Regions from separate parts of the Kistimonas ophiarachnellae genome, predicted to be linked through region 3. Evidence: predicted binding sites of a transcription regulator. Region 3 holds the regulator's gene; each other region holds the start of a gene.
The links. The regulator sigma-54, encoded in region 3, starts transcription at its own class of promoters, with help from an activator protein. The targets are predictions, from matches to a motif close to TGGCACNNNNNTTGCTNT.
Positions count from the first base shown of each region.

Region 1: the regulator sigma-54 is predicted to act here: its motif matches at 1,261-1,278, upstream of AC27K1_RS13770 (pilin).
Region 2: the regulator sigma-54 is predicted to act here: its motif matches at 2,999-3,016, upstream of flgB (flagellar basal body rod protein FlgB).
Region 4: the regulator sigma-54 is predicted to act here: its motif matches at 2,803-2,820, upstream of glnK (P-II family nitrogen regulator).

Region 1 is NZ_BAAJPA010000010.1:89,542-94,165, reverse strand. It holds gene AC27K1_RS13775 (O-antigen ligase family protein) at 1-154, opposite strand, end outside; gene AC27K1_RS13770 (pilin) at 771-1,211, opposite strand; gene AC27K1_RS13765 (hypothetical protein) at 1,471-1,902, shown strand; gene AC27K1_RS13760 (epoxyqueuosine reductase QueH) at 1,952-2,656, opposite strand; gene pilB (type IV-A pilus assembly ATPase PilB) at 2,948-4,624, shown strand, end outside.
Region 2 is NZ_BAAJPA010000001.1:402,680-407,303, reverse strand. It holds gene AC27K1_RS01710 (flagellar basal body rod protein FlgF) at 1-135, opposite strand, end outside; gene flgE (flagellar hook protein FlgE) at 163-1,389, opposite strand; gene AC27K1_RS01700 (flagellar hook assembly protein FlgD) at 1,451-2,110, opposite strand; gene flgC (flagellar basal body rod protein FlgC) at 2,121-2,552, opposite strand; gene flgB (flagellar basal body rod protein FlgB) at 2,567-2,953, opposite strand; gene flgA (flagellar basal body P-ring formation chaperone FlgA) at 3,233-3,967, shown strand; gene AC27K1_RS01680 (flagellar motor protein MotB) at 3,968-4,624, opposite strand, start outside.
Region 3 is NZ_BAAJPA010000021.1:43,602-48,225, reverse strand. It holds gene lptA (lipopolysaccharide transport periplasmic protein LptA) at 1-83, shown strand, start outside; gene lptB (LPS export ABC transporter ATP-binding protein) at 168-893, shown strand; gene AC27K1_RS20015 (RNA polymerase factor sigma-54) at 1,055-2,554, shown strand; gene hpf (ribosome hibernation-promoting factor, HPF/YfiA family) at 2,730-3,038, shown strand; gene ptsN (PTS IIA-like nitrogen regulatory protein PtsN) at 3,066-3,518, shown strand; gene rapZ (RNase adapter RapZ) at 3,679-4,557, shown strand; gene AC27K1_RS19995 (HPr family phosphocarrier protein) at 4,554-4,624, shown strand, end outside.
Region 4 is NZ_BAAJPA010000001.1:111,097-115,720, reverse strand. It holds gene AC27K1_RS00475 (accessory factor UbiK family protein) at 1-123, opposite strand, end outside; gene AC27K1_RS00470 (alanine/ornithine racemase family PLP-dependent enzyme) at 503-1,585, shown strand; gene AC27K1_RS00465 (Stealth CR1 domain-containing protein) at 1,646-2,674, opposite strand; gene glnK (P-II family nitrogen regulator) at 3,067-3,405, shown strand; gene AC27K1_RS00455 (ammonium transporter) at 3,481-4,624, shown strand, end outside.

The sequences.
Region 1 (4,624 bases), on a different contig from region 3:
GACCAGCCCAATAACAGGCAGCCTTCATTTTGGGAAGTTGGGACAAGCCATGATTGGTTGAATAGAGCCAGTAATACAAACCGGCAAAGCTAGCGGAATACATGACAGCGGAGAGAACATTGGGATCAGAAAAGACACTGGTTACACGTGCCATTGTCTGCCAATACTCTACCAGTCCTAATAAAGCAGCACACAGCGCTGATACACCAATTGAAAACAGAATTGGAGCATCACTCTCCCTGTGACTTAACAGAAAGAAGCACCACAATGCCGCTGACAACCGCCATGCAGTAATCTGGCTATTTTCTGGATTACCACTCCAGTGAAAAGAGAAAAACAGCAATATCAGTGAGATAAAACAAACGCCATGCAATAACGATATTGGGTATAACTCTGCACCCATCCCACGCCATAGCACCATAGAGACAAGAAGAAGAACAAAGGGAAATAACCAATCAACAGGGTAACCGTGAAAGAAAAGCGCACACCCTGTCACTATCAAGAAAAGAAGCTTTTCACTATTCTGCTTCTGCTGAAAAACTCGAAACGGTTTCATAGCTAACAGTAGTTTTATTCACACAAACAATTTTTCTAATAGATGACTTTCCACTTAGCGAAAACGCAACCCTAAGAAAACTTAATGACCAATCCTACGCCAAAAATTAATCATAAAACCATCTTACTGCATAGCTTCCACGTTTTCGTTAACCCAATAATAACGAACTACGAATAAATCTGCGCCCTACAGGAGGGCGCAAACACAAACTGACTTAGGGGGTAGTAACTACATTCCGGCAGTTAGCAGGCAGATACTTCTTATCAATAGTACCGCCACCGCATGTCCATGTAATTGCGCCACTGGTTGCAGAAGCAGTCAACTGTAAGGTTGCACCGGCAGTCACCTTTTGGTTATAGGTGATGGTGATTACATTGTTGGCTACCTGCACGCCGGTTACAGCATTACCGGTCAGGCTAGTATCCAACCCTGCACTGGAGTTATTCAGCGGCCATGAGCCTTCTGTTGCATAGTACTCAGAAATGGCGGCCTTAACACCGGAAGCGAGGTTCAGGCCTTCTGATACGTGAGCACGCTTGGTGTAATCCTGGTAAGCAGGAATAGCCACCGCGGAAAGAATACCGATGATTGCCACAACGATCATCAATTCGATCAGGGTAAAACCCTGCTGTTTCACATCCCTGTGTAGTCTCATTTCCTTTCTCCCTGAAAGTCCATTTTCAGATTTAGATCGCCTTATTAATTCGGCAAAAACTGAGCCAGTTTCCAGATTAATCTCGTATTATTATTTCGCCATTAATATTTATTACTTTAATAAATCAAACGAACACAAATAAAAACAAACACAATTAAAATAATTATTTAAATAGCGAAAAGAAATTAAAAAAACATTTGTCAGCGATTCTGCCCCATAACCTCTATGGTTAAAGAATACTGAATCAAGGATGAACGTGGTGACAGCATTTAACAAAGGGACCATTATTGCTATCAGGGTGACACTTTACGTCAGTTTGGTTGCATTTGGTGTGCTTTTCAGTATTGGTCTCATTAAATCCAACTATGAAAATTTCGCAGTTGCCATTCTTCAACAAACCTCACCGCCCCATAAAGGTAGCTATTCCCTGATCAGTCCCTGGGCGTGGCTCTATCGAACGGATAACAACAGTGCTTATCTACAGGACATGGTGAATACTCACCTGGGCTATTACCAGGGACATGAATTGTTAAGCTGGACGATTGATCGCGAAAAGTTTCTTGAGGGTGATTTTCCCATGGAGTTTCTCTTTCGCGTCAAACACAGCAACGGGGAATCTATTGAACGATTCTCTATTGCGGGTTACTTTGACCCGAAAGTGTCTTTTCAGCACGTTCATATCACCGACTAACGGGATAAGGCCCCCATTCACGGCACGCTCCAGCACACAACAGACCTCCCTATCCTGCAGAACGGGCAATCAGCTGCTCATCATCCTCTCCATAGAACTGGGTCAGGCGTTTGATACGCGGCCGACCACACGCCAGACGGTGACGGTTGGTATCCCGCAAACTGTAGACACACCCACAGTATTCCTGCTGATAAAAATGCTCCTGTTTCGATAATTCAATCATCCGCTGGGAGCCACCTTGCTTACGCCAGTTAATTGTCCAGTATTTCACATTGTTGTAATGATCTGCCGCCCGCTCACCTGAGGCGTTAATTTGCGCCATGTTTTTCCAGCGGGATATACCCAGCGTGCTGGAAATAAGCGGGATATGGTTTTCATACGCATACAATGCTGTCCGCTCAAATCGCATATCAAAGCAAACCGTGCATCGCTTGCCACGTTCAGGCTCCTCTTCGAGCCCCTTTACCCGTTCAAACCAGGCATCAGTATCATAATCAGCATCGACAAACGGTATCTCCAGTTTGTCGCAAAAGCGCTTATTTTCATTTTTGCGCATTTCATATTCTTCAACCGGGTGAATATTGGGATTGTAAAAAAGGACGGTTTGATTGAGACCCGACGCCTTAATCGCCAACATGATTTCACCCGCGCACGGGGCACAACAGGAGTGCAACACTATCGTCTCTGCATCACCCGGCGCTGATAACACCGGACGTTCATATTGCGACAGAGAGTATGAATTTGAAGCTGACATAGGCTGGAGTGAAGTAACCAAACATCCCGACTAAGCATGGCACCCCCTTCTCTGCCCTACCAAACGAATTTATTCTTAATCGTCCGCCTGTTGATAATTATGTTGTCTATGCCTGGCCCGCCATAATGGAGAAATCAACAAGATAGCCCCTCTTGTTGTCAAATACTGACCACACCGCCATGAACAGGACAGATGACCAATCGCGACCTTACCTTTATAGTTAAGGGATATACGGACAGCGAAGAATGAATACTGCCGTCAAACAATAAACATGCAAGAGTTCCCCCGCATATGGCAGACACACAACTGACAGGACTTGCCCGTCGCCTTGTCACTGACAACCTTCTGGATGAAGCCGCAGCCATCGGTGCTGTCGAAGCAGCCCGCAAGGACAAGCTTCCACTGATCACCTATCTCGTGCAGGAAAATCTGGTCGATGCCAATATCCTGGCCTCTATCAATGCCGAGATGTTTGGCATGCCTCTGCTTAACATTGATGCACTGGACTTCAACCAGGCGCCACGGGAACTGATCCCTGAAAAGATGCTGCGCCAGCATAATGCCATTCCCCTCTTCAAACGCGGTTCCCGCTTGTTTATTGGCGTATCCGACCCGACCAATGAAAAAGCTGTCGAAGAATTCCGTTTTAATACCGGCCTGCATACAGAAGCCATCCTGATCCCTCAGGACCAACTGGCACTGGGCATCGAAAAAATTCTGGATGGTCCAGACAATGCATTGGACGACCTTGATGATGATCTCGAAGATCTTGATACAGAAGACGGCGCAGCAGTTGAAGAAGAAATATCCAGTGATGGCGCCAATGAAGCCCCGGTCGTTCGCTTTGTTAACAAAATGCTCCTTACCGCAATCAAGAAAGGCGCCTCGGATCTACACTTTGAACCCTATGAAAAAGCTTACCGGGTACGGTTCCGGATTGACGGGGTTCTGCAGGAAATGTCCAGGCCACCAATAGGATTATCTCCCAAGATTTCATCCCGCCTGAAAATCATGTCGGCCATGGACATTTCAGAACGGCGTAAGCCCCAGGATGGCCGGATCAAGCTGAAGCTGTCGAAAACCAAAGCGATCGACTTCCGGGTAAACACCCTGCCGACTCTGTGGGGCGAAAAGATCGTACTGCGGATACTCGATCCCTCCAGCGCACAGATGGGGATCGACATGCTCGGTTATGAGCCCGACCAGAAAGACATGTACATGACCGCCCTGCATAAACCCCAGGGTATGATTCTGGTCACAGGCCCTACAGGTTCGGGTAAAACCGTATCTCTCTATACCGGACTTAATATTCTCAATACCGTGGAAAGAAACATTTCCACTGCTGAGGACCCGGTTGAAATCAACCTGGAAGGGATCAACCAGGTTAACGTCAACCCGAAACAGGGGATGGACTTCGCCCAGGCACTGCGCGCCTTCCTCCGGCAGGATCCCGATATCATCATGGTCGGGGAGATCCGGGACCTTGAAACGGCCAATATTGCCATCAAGGCTGCCCAGACCGGTCACATGGTTCTCTCAACACTGCACACCAACAGCGCCGCTGAAACCCTGACCCGTCTGCAAAACATGGGGGTTCCGGCTTTTAATATTGCAACATCGGTCAATCTGATCATCGCCCAGCGTCTTGCACGGCGTCTGTGTTCCTGTAAACAAAAAGCGGATATTCCCAAAGCCACACTCCTGAAGGAAGGTTTCACCGAGGAACAGCTCGATGGCGTTGTTCTCTACGCCAACAAACCTTCTGGCTGCGAAAAGTGCAACAAAGGCTATAAGGGACGGGTGGGGATTTATGAAGTTGTTTTCATCACACCCGGTATGCAGTCCATCATCATGGAAGAAGGCAACTCGCTGCAGATTAACGAGCAGGCACAGCTGGAAGGTTTTAACAGCCTCCGCCAGTCAGGCTTGCTCAAAGTCCTGCAGGGCGTCACAACCCTGGAAGAGGTG
Region 2 (4,624 bases), on a different contig from region 3:
CGGAATGGCCATGGAATGGACAAAGTCCTTGCGAAATCCACGGGTGTTCAGGTTGGCCAGGTTATTGGCATGCACCTGCTGAGCCTGCATCGCACGGGTCACTCCGGAGAAACCGATATAAAGGGACTTATCCATGTCGCCCTGCTCCTGTCTGCCCCATCATCAGATGATATTCATCAGTGTCTGGGTCAGGCTGTTGGATGTTTCAATCGTCTTCGCGTTGGCCTGGTAATTCCGCTGCGCTTCGATCAGCCGCACCAGCTCTATCGATAAATCCACATTCGAGAGTTCCAGGGCGCCAGCTTCCAGGGATCCCAGGGTGCCGGTACCCGCAAGACCATAAGCGGGATCACCTGAATCATAACTGCTTCGCCACAGGCTATCGCCGATGGGCTGCAGCCCCTGTTCATTGGTGAAACCTGCAAGGATGATTTGCCCCTGGGTGAGGGTCTGGCCATTGGAGTAAAGAGCCTCCAGCTGCCCCGCCTCACTGACCTGGATACCGGATAACTTACCCGGTGGGAAACCATTCTGAATGGCTCCGTTGACCGATGAGCTGATCCCCAGCTGAGTCATTTCGCTCAGGTCAAGATTGAGGTTAAGCGCATCAGCACCATTACCCAGCGTGGCCGCGGGAATAGTCTGCACATAGTTGCCACTGCCCGCTGCAACCTGCCCGTTCGTATCAAAGTTCAACGTATCGGTGGTGCCGACATCAACACCATCGAGCTGGTAATGAATACTCCACTCGTTGGGATTGGCTTGGTCTTTGGCAAAATAAAGGCCCAGTGTATGGGGATTACCCAGACTGTCATACACGTTAAAGGCCATGGTTGTGTTGTAACTGTTCGGGTCAGATGAATTGAATGTCGCAACGCTCGGGATCGAACTACGGGAATCCAGGTTGATTAAACCCGTCAGTTCCGATGTTGCCCGGGCCGGCATATCCGATGAATCGACCTGGAGATCGGTAATACTCCCTGACAGGATGTTACCCGCAGAATCAGAAGCAAATCCCTGTAAACGATGCCCCAGGTTATTCACTACGTAGTTTTCCCGATCCAGCTCGAAAAAACCGGCCCGGCTATAAAGGTATGAGCCATTGTCATTGACAACAAAAAAACCGTTGCCCGTGATCGCCATATCAAGCACCCCGTTGGTATAACTGAAGTTACCCTGCTGGAAGCTCTGGGTAACGGCCGCCACCTTGACACCGGCGCCGGCGACAACCCTGGCATTACTGCCATCCAGCGTTGAGGCATACACATCGGCGAATTCTGCCCGTGATGACTTGAAACCCACGGTATTGGAGTTGGCAATGTTGTTACTGACCACTTCCAGATCCCGCTTTGCGGCCTTCATACCGCTCAAACCAATGCCGAATGACATGGCGTACCTCCTCTGTACTGACGTTACCGATAATTACTGCAACTGCAGCGTTACTGATCGTTTATTGACCTATGCGGCTGACCTGCGAAACCGGCATGGCGCCAATGCCTGCCAGGTTCAATTCAATTTCCTTACCGCCCCCCGGAATGACGACGCTGTCCACTTTCGTGCTCAGCGCCACCGGCACGGTTTCAGTATCCGCGCCGTAGGTGGCAACAGCTGAAATGGAGTAAATACCTTTCTCCAGGTCATCCGTGGTAAACGGCAGGGTGCCGGAATACTGAGGTCCGAAATCCATGCTGGAAACAATCTGGCCTGTGGCGTCCTGGACAAAGACCTGTAGCCTGTCAGCATTCACTGGCACCTGGACTTCCCCGCTCATGGTGCCCGTGTTTTCCAGTTCCATGATGTTCATGGGTACCGTCACCGTCTTGCCCACAAGATCGGTCGCCTGCATGGCCTGGGAATACTGCAGCGAACTGACCAGTCCGGTAATCTGGCTGTTAAGGCTGTTCAGGTTCTCTACGCTGGTGATCTGGGCCAGCTGCCCCACAAACTCACTGCTACTCTGGGGATTGAGCGGATCCTGGTTATTAATTTCCGCCAGCAGCATCTCCAGGAACTCTTCCTGCCCCATTTGATTGGTGCCGGCCACAGCACTGGCACCTGTCGTGCCTGAAGTGGATGAGCTACCCGACAGCCCGGGAATATCCAATGCCATGACAACCTCCTTATTGTCCCAGCGACAGCAGACGCTGCTGCATTTTCTTGGCAGTCGACATCAATTCAATACTGCTCTGGTAACTGCGCGAAGCCGACATCATGTCAGCCATTTCGCCAATGACGTTGATCTTGGGGAAATAAACGTAACCTTCAGCATCTGCCCCCGGATGATCGGGCATATAGCGCCGGTCCTCATCAGTCGCCTCGATTTCCATGATTTCGCTGACCGTCACCTTTGCCACCGGGCGGCTCGGACCGTCCATCGACCTGAACTGATCATCAAATACCAGGGAAAAAACCGGCTTACGCACCTTGTAGGCTTCTTCCGGTGTAGCCCCGGCGCTCTCTGCATTGGCCATGTTACTGGCTATGGTGTTAAGGCGGATGGTCTGCGCCGTGGCAGCCGATCCGGCTATGGTGAATACATCACTCAGCGACATACCTGACCTCCCTGTCAGCGCCCGTTAACTGCCCTGTCGAGGCCTTTGAATTTCATGTTGAGAAACGTGAAGCTGGTCTGGAAATCCAGCGTATTGCGGGCAAAAGCCGCCTGCTCAACCCCAAGTTCAACGGTATTACCGTCCGCTGTTTGTTGGTTGGGAATGCGATACATGGCCATACCTTCAGCCGACTGTGACGGCAGACCCATGTGTTGTTTGTCTGATGAAGACAGTCCGACGGTGTTTTCCAACACCGGATCAAAGGCAAAAACCGCATCCTTTGCCTTGAACCCGGGTGTATCCACATTCGCCAGGTTGCTGGCAAGCACCGTGCTGCGTTGTATTCTGAATTGCAGTGCCTGCGGATGAACCCCAAGCCCTTTGTCAAAGCTGATTCCCATGAAGACGTCCTGTCTTTTATTGTTATGGCATCAAGTATCTATTGGTTTGCCAGAAGCGTGCCAACCTGACAATCGAACACAGAAATCGCGTTGCGTTCGTTTACGATTTCCCCACCAGGTCGGAGATAAAGCCCTTCCCGTTATTTGAGGAACGAACTTGCAGATACCGCGCTGTCAGATATCTTGAAAAGATGGGCCGGATTTTCCGGAATGCATTTTCCGCCTGATCCGGTAAAGCGGAATCGCCTTTCCGGTCAGTGCCGGTACGAGGGACAGTGTATGAAAACATCGGTTAAGGCTCTGCCATTAATGACCGCCCTTATCCTGATGGATCCCTCCGCACTCCACGCAGAAACGAATCCCTCTGAAACGGATACGGCCTCACAGATTGTGGATGCCGCAACAACCGCCCTCATGGAAAAAACAGCCGCCTACATCCGTGACCCTGCCACCAGTCTGCAGCAGGTGACTGTCACACCGCCGAATGTGGAAACGCTGGGAGCCTGCCTGCATAGCCCTGACATTATTATTCCCGGCCAGAATCGCCTGCTGGTTGGCAATATCACGGTCAAGGCCGTGTGCCGGGAACCCCGCTGGTCCATCCATGCCAAGGCCAATATCCGCATAGAACTGCCAGTGGTAAAAAGCGCCCGCACTATCGACCGCGACCAGATCATCCGAACCGATGACCTGACCATTCAGCCGGTCAGCTTAAACCAGATAAGAGGACGCTATTTTGCTCATAAACAGGAACTTACCGGGCAAATGGCCAGCCGACGCATCACACCGGCACAGATCGTGCGACCGGATATGGTCGAACCGCCCAGGGTCATCCGGAAAAATGATGGTGTGGTGATTGAAGCCCGCATCAACGGTGTCACGGTCTCCATGAAAGGCATGGCACTCGAAGGCGGCGCCATTGATGACACCATTCAGGTGAGAAACAGCTCTTCGGGCAAGGTGGTCAACGCGAGAGTCATCGCTTCAGGGAAAGTCGCCACGGTCATTCCCTGACTATTCTTCTGTTGTCTCCTCACTGAGAGGGGGAGGCCGCAGTTCTTCCGGCAAGTTGTTGGCGTCAGTCTCCTCCTTGATATCCTCCATCGTTTCTTCTGATATCGGAGACTCTTTTTCCTGGCCATCCTTGTCGATCGGCGAGAATAGCCTGCCCAGCTTCTTTTCTGCCTCAGGGTTCAGCAATAGCAACTCAATGCGCCGGTTGGAGCCCGACTCGGGATTGCCGGGCTGGATTGGCCTGTGATCCGACATTGCCGACACCATCATGAACCGCTCGTCGGGAATGCCACCATAGGCCAGGGTTCGCTGAGCCGCCTGTGCCCGGGCGCCAGACAGTTTCCAGTTACCGTAATAATGGTTTTCGGAAAAAGACGCCGCATCCGTATGACCGCTCACCAGAATCTTGTTCTCAGTCTTGCCTAATACCTGGGCCATCATCAGCAGGAGATCTTCATAGTACGGTGTCAGCCGGCTGCTGCCCCGGCGAAACATATTTTTGTCCTCAAAATCGAGGATCACCAGTCTCAAGCCTTCCGGCAGAACTTCCATATAGACCGGATCCTCCTGCTGGTACTGGGTTTTCTCACTGCCCAACAGCATCCGGAGATCACCCATAACATCATCAAAACTCAGTTTTTCCCCCCGGGGGGATGG
Region 3 (4,624 bases):
AACAGGCCCAGGTCGTCAACGCAAAGGCAGATGGCGCCAACCAGGGCAAACGGGTCGAGATGGTCATCCAGCCTCGCCAGTAAACCGACCCTTTCCAGGGATGGCCGCTTCATATTGCGGCCATCACCGTTCCAACGAGTTTCGATGTACAGCGGTTAAACGACAGCATGTCTCAGCTTAAAGCCTGCAACCTCAGAAAACAGTACGGTGGCCGCCAGGTCGTCAGGGATGTCTCTGTCAGCATTGAGAGTGGGCAGATTGTCGGACTGCTCGGCCCCAACGGCGCCGGCAAAACGACCTGTTTTTATATGATTGTCGGACTGGTACACGCCGATGGCGGCCAGATCCGGATTGATAACCAGGACATCACTCCCCTGCCCATGCACGGCCGCGCCCGCGCGGGCATTGGATATCTGCCACAGGAAGCCTCCATTTTCCGCAAACTCAGCGTAGCGGATAACCTGATGGCTATCCTTGAAACCCGCAAGGACCTGACCAAGGCGCAGCGTGTGGAGAAGCAGGAACAGTTGCTGGCAGAGTTCAACATCCAGCATATCCGCGACAGTGCCGGCATGAGCCTGTCCGGTGGTGAGCGACGCCGGGTTGAAATTGCCCGTTCGCTGGCAACCGAGCCCTCCTTCATCCTGCTGGATGAACCCTTCGCCGGCGTTGACCCTATCTCGGTCAATGATATCAAGCAGATTATCCAGCACCTGAAGAATCGCGGCATCGGCGTCCTGATCACCGATCACAACGTACGCGAAACGCTGGATATTTGTGAACACGCCTATATTGTCAGCGAAGGTCACATTATCGCCGAGGGCGACAGTCACACCATCATGGCCAACCAGAAGGTTCGCGACGTCTATCTCGGAGAACACTTCCGTATCTGATGCAAAATCCGATCCAGCCATGTACTATACCGTCGCGAAAGCGATAACTGTCGCAACAGACTGAATAGCCGCAGGTGCAAACAGGCACCTGGCAAGCTCTCAGGGATGAGCAAGAACGACAACCGTGAATCAGATGTAGTGCAACCAGGACCGGTAGAGTCATGAAGCCATCACTGGAACTCAAGATTGGCCAGCAACTGACCATGACCCCTCAACTGCAGCAGGCTATCAGGCTGCTGCAGTTGTCAACGTTGGATCTGCAACAGGAGATCCAGCAGGCCATTGAGAGCAATCCGCTGCTTGAACAGGAGGAAAACACGCCTGAAAACAGTTCAGCCGATGACGCAGCAACGCAGGACAGCGATGCCGGCAGTGAAACCGGCCTGACTGACTTTGCAGCGGGCGAAAAAACAGAAAAATCCTCAGAAGAATCGGAATCCCAGGAAGAGTGGAGCGATCAGATTCCTACGGAACTACCCGTGGACAGCGGCTGGGACGACATCTACCAATCCTCATCCAGCTCCCAGAGCGAACGCTCTGACGACGACTTTACCAGCCGCAGCAGCGCCCCCGATTCCCTGCAGGATCATCTTGAGTGGCAACTCAACCTGACCCCGATGAGTGACACCGATCGCCTGATCGGTATGGCGATTATCGATGCAATAAACGACGACGGTTATCTGACCTGCTCTCTGGAAGACATCCTTGAGGGCATGGATCCGACACTGGAACTCGAACTTGATGAGGTCGAGGTCATGTTACGTCGTATCCAGCAGTTTGACCCGATCGGCGTAGCCTGCAGGGATCTACGCGAATGCCTTCTGATACAGCTAAACGGTCCTGACGTTCTGGAAGAACCCGCGCTACTTGCCGCCAAGCAGGTCGTTGATCAGCACCTGGATCGTCTGGGCAGCCGTGATTACACCACTATCATGCGCAAGGCAAAGCTCAAGGAGCCCGAGCTGAAAGCCGCCATTGAACTGATCCAAACCCTGAACCCGAAGCCCGGCAGCAGCCTTGAAACCGGTGAAGCAGAATATGTCATTCCAGACGTACTGGTCAGCAAGAAGCAGGGCGAGTGGGTTGTTGAACTGAATCCTGATGCGTCGCCACGTCTGCGCATCAATACCGGCTACTCCTCGCTGATCCGCCGGGCGGATAACAGCAGCGACAATACCTACCTGAAAAACCAGCTTCAGGAAGCCCGCTGGTTTATCAAAAGTCTGCAAAGCCGCAGCGAAACCCTGCTCAAGGTCGCCACCCGCATCGTCGACTACCAACGCGGGTTCTTCGACTATGGCGAGGAAGCCATGAAACCCCTGGTGCTGCACGATATTGCTGAAAGCGTGGAGATGCACGAATCCACCATCTCCCGTGTTACCACCCAGAAATACATGCATACGCCCCGGGGCATTTTTGAATTGAAATATTTCTTCTCCAGCCATGTCAGCACGGCATCCGGGGGAGAATGTTCTTCCACCGCCATTCGGGCGCTGATCAGGAAACTGGTCTCCCAGGAGAACCCGAGAAAGCCCCTGAGCGATAACAAGATCGCCGCATTGCTGGCGGAACAGGGCATTCAGGTCGCACGGCGAACCATTGCCAAGTACCGGGAATCCATCCTGATTCCGCCATCTAACGAACGAAAACGGCTGGTGTAGTCTACGCTGTGCCTAACAACCGGTTAGGGCACGTACAAACATACGCGCATTCCGGTAAATAGGTCGCAAAAACCCAAGACGACCGCCCCTGAGCAATGGTACACTAGAGCCGTCAGCCCGGTTCGTACGGAGTGCAAACCGGATGTGAGCGAACCTGTGATCAGGAGAGTAACGCATGCAAGTTAACATCAGCGGACATCATGTCGAAGTTACCGAGTCTCTCCGCGAGTATGTTACCAAAAAACTAAACAAGCTCGCTGAACACTGCGATAGCATAACCAATATCCAGGTTACGCTGAGCGTGGAAAAAGTCAGACAGCTTGCAGAAGCGACGCTCCACATACGCGGTGCGGATATCGCAGCGTCCGCCGAGCATGAAGATATGTATGCTGCCATTGATCTTCTGGCCGACAAACTTGATCGCCAGATCCTCAAACACAAAGAGAAAAACCTCGATCGTATGCAGGGAGCCGGCTCGCATTGAGCACCCCTCGCTACTCCCAGCATTCCAATGAGCATTCGTAAGATTCTATTGCCCGAGCACGCCCTCTGTGGCGTGCAGGGTGGCAGCAAAAAGCGCACCCTCGAATATATCGCCAACCTGATCGGACAGCATGATCCCGTCATCGACGCCAAGGATCTGTTCAACTGTCTTGTCACCCGCGAAAAACTCGGCAGCACCGGTTTAGGTAACGGCGTCGCCATACCCCATTGCCGCCTGGCCTCCTGCAAAAAACCGGCAGCCATATTTCTCCAGCTGGCAGAACCAATCGACTTTGATGCTATTGATCGCCACCCCGTTGATCTCATCTTCGCGCTGGTCGTACCAGACAACAGCATCAACGAACATCTGGAACTGCTGAAAAAACTGGCTGAAAAATTCAGCAACCCGGGACTTTGCGAGGCTCTGCGAAAAGCCGAAAGCAGCGAAATGCTGTACCAGCTGATCACCTGCGAGGAATAACGTCCCTCCCAGAAACGCCAACCTTACATAAACGATAAACCATTGTCGTTTGACCTCTTTCTCTTGTTTTCATTTTTTCCTATGCTTGAACTGATCAGGGAGCCTGCCGCTACGGCTGACGGGTTCCCTGCTGGCAGCAACAAATACGGGATAATTAACAATGTCCACTGTCCCCCGGCTGATCGTCATCAGCGGTCGATCAGGTTCAGGCAAGAGTGCCGCGCTGCATGCGTTGGAAGATCAGGGCTTTTACTGCGTGGACAACCTGCCCGCCGACCTGCTGCCAGGCCTGATAGACAGTCTGCGCAATAACCCGAGTGAACAGTCACCCCGCATTGCCCTGAGTATTGATGCACGCAATATCCCCGGCGCACTCAGTCATTTCTCATCGATTTACCGCGAAATCACTGAAACACAGGGTATTGAATGTGACATCATCTTTCTGGATGCTGACGATACCACCCTGCTGAAGCGGTATAGCTCAACCCGCAGGCGCCACCCCCTGAGTAACGAGCAGTATTCCCTGGAAGAGGCGATCAAGCGAGAGACCGACATACTGGAACCCATCTCTCTGTTAGCCGACCTGCGGATAGACACCAGCACCCTGTCACTGCATGACCTGCGCAGCACCATCCGCCAGCGGGTTCTGGGAAAACAGGAGCACGGACTGTCACTGCAACTGCAATCCTTTGGTTTCAAGCATGGCATTCCCACCGATGCCGATTATGTCTTTGATGTCCGCTGCCTGCCGAACCCTTACTGGGATGAATCGTTACGCGCATTTACCGGCAAGGATCAGCCCGTTATCGATTTCCTCAAAGGTCAACCGCCCGTAGAACGGATGATCAATGATATCTACACCTTTATTGAACACTGGCTCCCGGACTTTGAAGCCGGCAATCGCAGCTATATGACCATCGCCATTGGTTGCACAGGCGGCCAGCATCGTTCAGTCTTTGTCTGTGAAGCACTCGCGCAACGGTTTCAACAGGCTCACAATAACACGCAGGTTCGGCACAGAGAGATTCAGGCACAATGATCCGTGAGACCATTACGATAAAAAACAAACTGGGCCTGCACGCGAGGGCCGCCGCAAAATTTGTCAC
Region 4 (4,624 bases), on a different contig from region 3:
GGCACTGTGGAGAATGGCCTTGATGTTCTTTTCCAGATCATCCCGAACCGGTCCTTTTTCGCCAGCCAACAGGGTGTTCAGCTTACCGGCAATGGAAGTCACAAATGCGGCCTTGTCGATCATCTTGCAGATACACCCTCTATTTCATACGGGATAGCGTTGATTCCGGGGATAGTTTTAACCCCGTGAACAGTAAAATTCCAAATAATCGCAACAGGATATCCCCATACCCTGTTGCTCTCAGGCAGCCATCTCACTCAGCCACCGCATCCTTCTTAAGGAAAGGGAATGTATCGTCTGACGTATTCCTGCGCAAGCAGGACTGGCGCATTTTCATTGCAGCACTTTACGTGATCTCTGCAAGGCCAAGGCATATCAACCGATATTTTTTAAACATTCCTGTTGAAGACTGATCTTAGGCAATAACAGCGCCCTTTTTATTGTGAAGAATGCCTATCGCATCCTCATCGTCGAGTCATAAACGCTGCAATAAGGTTCTTTGATGTACGCTTACCCCTGCCTCACGATCAACCTCGATAGCATTCGGCACAATACCCGCGCCATGGTGGCACTCTGCCATCGTCATGGCGTTGAGCCCGCCGGTGTGACCAAACTGGCCTGCGCCAGCCCTGATATCGCCCGGGCGATGGTGGAAAGCGGTATCTCCCTGCTGGCGGATTCGCGCCTCATAAACCTGCAACGCCTTGAGGGCTTGCCGGTCAGGAAGATGCTTCTGCGACTCCCGGCGCTGAGTGAGGCAGAGGCGGTGGTGCAGTTTGCCCAGGTTTCCCTGAACTCGGAAGAAACCACGCTAAAGGCCCTGTCCAAAGCCGCCTGCCAGCTCGGCGTCACCCATGGCGTGATTGTGATGCATGATCTTGGCGACTTACGTGAAGGCTGCTTCTTTGAAGAAGAGACACTGCATCTGGCCCGAACAGTGACGGAATTGCCCGGACTGCAACTCGAAGGAATGGGTGCAAACCTGGCCTGTTATGGGGGTGTAGAACCCACAACCGACAACCAGACTGAACTGGCCGCAATTGCCAGCCGCGTTGAGAAAGCACTTGATGTTCAGTTAAATGTCATCAGCGGCGCCAGCTCCGCCGGCCTGTTCCTGATGCTGCGCGGCGGCCTGCCAAAGGCCGTCAATCAATTGCGACTGGGCGCTTCGCTGCTGATGGGCATCGGCCTCAATGATGACCCGGTACCCGGCACCTGCCAGTCTGCCTTCTCCCTTCAGTGTGAAATCATTGAGGTCAAACTGAAGCCCTCGGCACCGGTCAATTCCACCGCGCTGGACGCCTTCGGGAACAAGCCTGTTTTTGTAGACAGGGGGATTCGCCGACGCGCCATCTGCGCCATCGGCAAACAGGATATTGATATCAACCAGGTTACGCCCCGGGATCCGGGCATCCTGGTGATCGGGGGCAGCAGCGATCACCTGATTCTTGATATCACCGATGCCATCAACGTCCACAGCGTCGGTGACATTATCGAATTTGATGTTTCCTACAGCGGCGTTCTGCAGTGCATGACATCGGAGTATGTGGTCAAACGCTGTATTTCCGCCGACAACCTCCGCTGATCATCCATAGTGCGGGCAATGCGTCCGCACTATTTCTTCTGTCCCAATCCTGGAACGCCTTCAATCACGCTCAAAATCGGACTTTTCCGGAAAACGTGTCGCCAGAAACCGCTGCATCTGCTGCTGGTAAGGCGCATACTGCGCCTCGGGCATATCATCCGAGATATCGTTGATGCACAGGCACAGGGCATCATGGCGACCTTCCAGCAGCATCGCATACTGTTCAGCCGCCCCTGGTTCACAGTTTTCCATGTAACAATTCCGGTTTTGCCGATACTGCGCCCGCCCGAGATGATGCAGCCAGCGGAAGAACAGGTCATCAATGATGGGCGCATCCGCCCGACGGAACCGCCCCTGCATGGCATCCTGAAATAATGAAGGGAACTGTTTTTCCAACTGCATCATCCGGGAGCGCTGCATCGCCTTGGGGGCATGTTCCGGCATCGGGAAGGGATCGGTCACGCCAAATTCCCTCTGCATGAAGGTACGGCTGAAAACAACGCCGTTTCGATCAGAATGGCTGGTGTCCGATACGTGGTTTGCGTCGTCAACACGCTGTTCATTCACATAAAACAGGCTGCATTCACCGTCATAAAAGTCCCGCTCCTGCACCGGACGGAGAAAAAAGAAATCATCATTCAGGTAAAGGTAGCGTTCCCGAAGCCCGTGAATATGATGCAAACGGGCAATGATCCCCGTTGAAGAAAAAGTCGGCAGGTAATCCGCCGGAATGATGTCCCGATGATCAACCACTCGAATACGCGGGTGCTCCGTATGCAACCATGTCGGCGTCTGGCCCGCCGTTACGATATAAATCGTGCCCTCAAATGGCCAGTAGGCAGCCACAGAGCGCAATGAGTAGCGCAATTCTTCATTATCTTGCCAGCGGCAGTTCCGGTTCCCGATGTAATAACCCGCCTCATGGGCATAGCGGGCTTTCTCAGCCTGCCAGGCCGGGTCGGCACCATCCACCCACGTATACACCAGGTCTATTGCCGTATTGGACTGCACCACCATAGTGACCTGCTCCCCCGTTCCAGTCTCTGTGACAATCTCATTGCACCAGAAAGGTGCACCACGATAGTGCATAGCTCAATTTTTTCGCCCCAGAGCCTGCATCTGGCAGTGCACGATTTATGCGCATGATATGCAAAGCACCCTCTCTGTCTATCACAAAACCCCTGCAAAAACGGGATTTCGCAACAGTATTCAATAACTGGCACGATGAGTGCAATTAAGCCAGCAACCGCCCTGGACTGTGAGCCAACACGGGGCACACCGATTCACGACAGCGAGGAGCATCATGACAACAACAAAAACCGCATTCTGTCGTCTAACTAGTCACCGGCATACGGTTTCCACCGTCTGTCCGGCCATGATCCAGCGCGACAAGTACTTATAACCCGAAACCGAAAAGCGTAGACTTGTCCGGGTTCAGCCCCCCGGACACGCAAAGAATGAGAAGCTCAGGAGAAAATGCCATGAAACTGGTCTCAGCAGTCATCAAGCCGTTCAAGCTCGACGATGTACGTGAAGCTCTTTCCGAGATCGGCGTACAGGGTATCACCGTCACGGAAGTCAAGGGCTTCGGTCGCCAGAAGGGCCACACCGAACTCTACCGTGGCGCGGAATATGTCGTGGACTTCCTGCCCAAGGTCAAGATCGAAGTGGCCATTGGCGACGACATGCTTGACCAGGTTATCGAAGCCATCAGCAAGACCGCCAACACCGGCAAGATCGGCGACGGCAAGATTTTCGTCACCGCACTGGAACAGGCGATCCGTATCCGTACCGGCGAGACCGGCACCGACGCCATCTAATAACAACGATTAACGAATAAACGGCACGCCGGCATCCCGATGCCCGGCTCGCTAACGTAAACTGGGGGGTTTACTGTGGAAAATAATCTCTTTCACCTGCAATACGCCATAGACACGTTCTACTTCCTGGTCTGTGGCGCACTGGTCATGTGGATGGCCGCCGGTTTCTCCATGCTGGAAGCCGGCCTGGTCCGTTCCAAGAACACCACTGAAATTCTGACCAAGAACATCGCCCTGTTCGCCATTGCCTGCATCATGTACCTGGTCTGCGGTTACCAGATCATGTACGGCGGCGGCTTCCTGCTCGACGGCATCCTGGTCGGTGACGATCACGTGGCCAGCACGCTGAGCGATTTCGCCGGCCGTGAAGACGGCTTCGAGGGTGGTTCCATCTACTCCGGCGCGTCTGACTTCTTCTTCCAGGTGGTGTTCGTGGCAACGGCCATGTCCATCGTCTCCGGTGCTGTCGCCGAGCGGATGAAGCTGTGGAGTTTCCTGATCTTCGCCGTTGTCCTGACCGGCTTCATCTACCCGATGGAAGGTGCCTGGACCTGGGGCGGCAGCGATGTCTTCGGCCTCTACAACCTGGGCGACCTCGGTTTCTCTGACTTCGCCGGTTCCGGTATCGTCCACATGGCCGGTGCGGCTGCAGCCCTGGCTGGTGTTCTCCTGCTGGGTGCCCGTAAAGGCAAGTACGGCGCAAACGGTGAGATCAACGCTATCCCCGGCGCCAACCTGCCGCTGGCGACGCTCGGTACCTTCATCCTGTGGATGGGCTGGTTCGGCTTCAACGGTGGTTCTGTCCTGAAGCTGGGCGATATCGCCAACGCCAACGCGGTTGCCATGGTTTTCGTTAACACCAACGCCGCTGCCGCTGCCGGTGTTGTCGCTGCCCTGATCACTGCCCGCCTGCTGTTCGGCAAGGCTGACCTGACCATGTCCCTGAACGGCGCGCTGGCCGGTCTGGTGGCGATCACTGCCGAGCCTTCTACCCCGACCCCGGTTCAGGCCAGCCTGATCGGTGCCATCGGTGGTGTGCTGGTTGTCCTCTCCATCCTGGCGCTGGACAAGCTGAAGATCGACGATCCGGTCGGCGCCATCTCTGTCCACGGTACGGTCGGCCTGTTCGGTCTGCTGGTTGTGCCTGCCACCAACAGCGGCGCTACCCTGCTGGGTCAGCTGGCCGGTGCCGCCACCATCTTCGGTTGGGTGTTCGTTA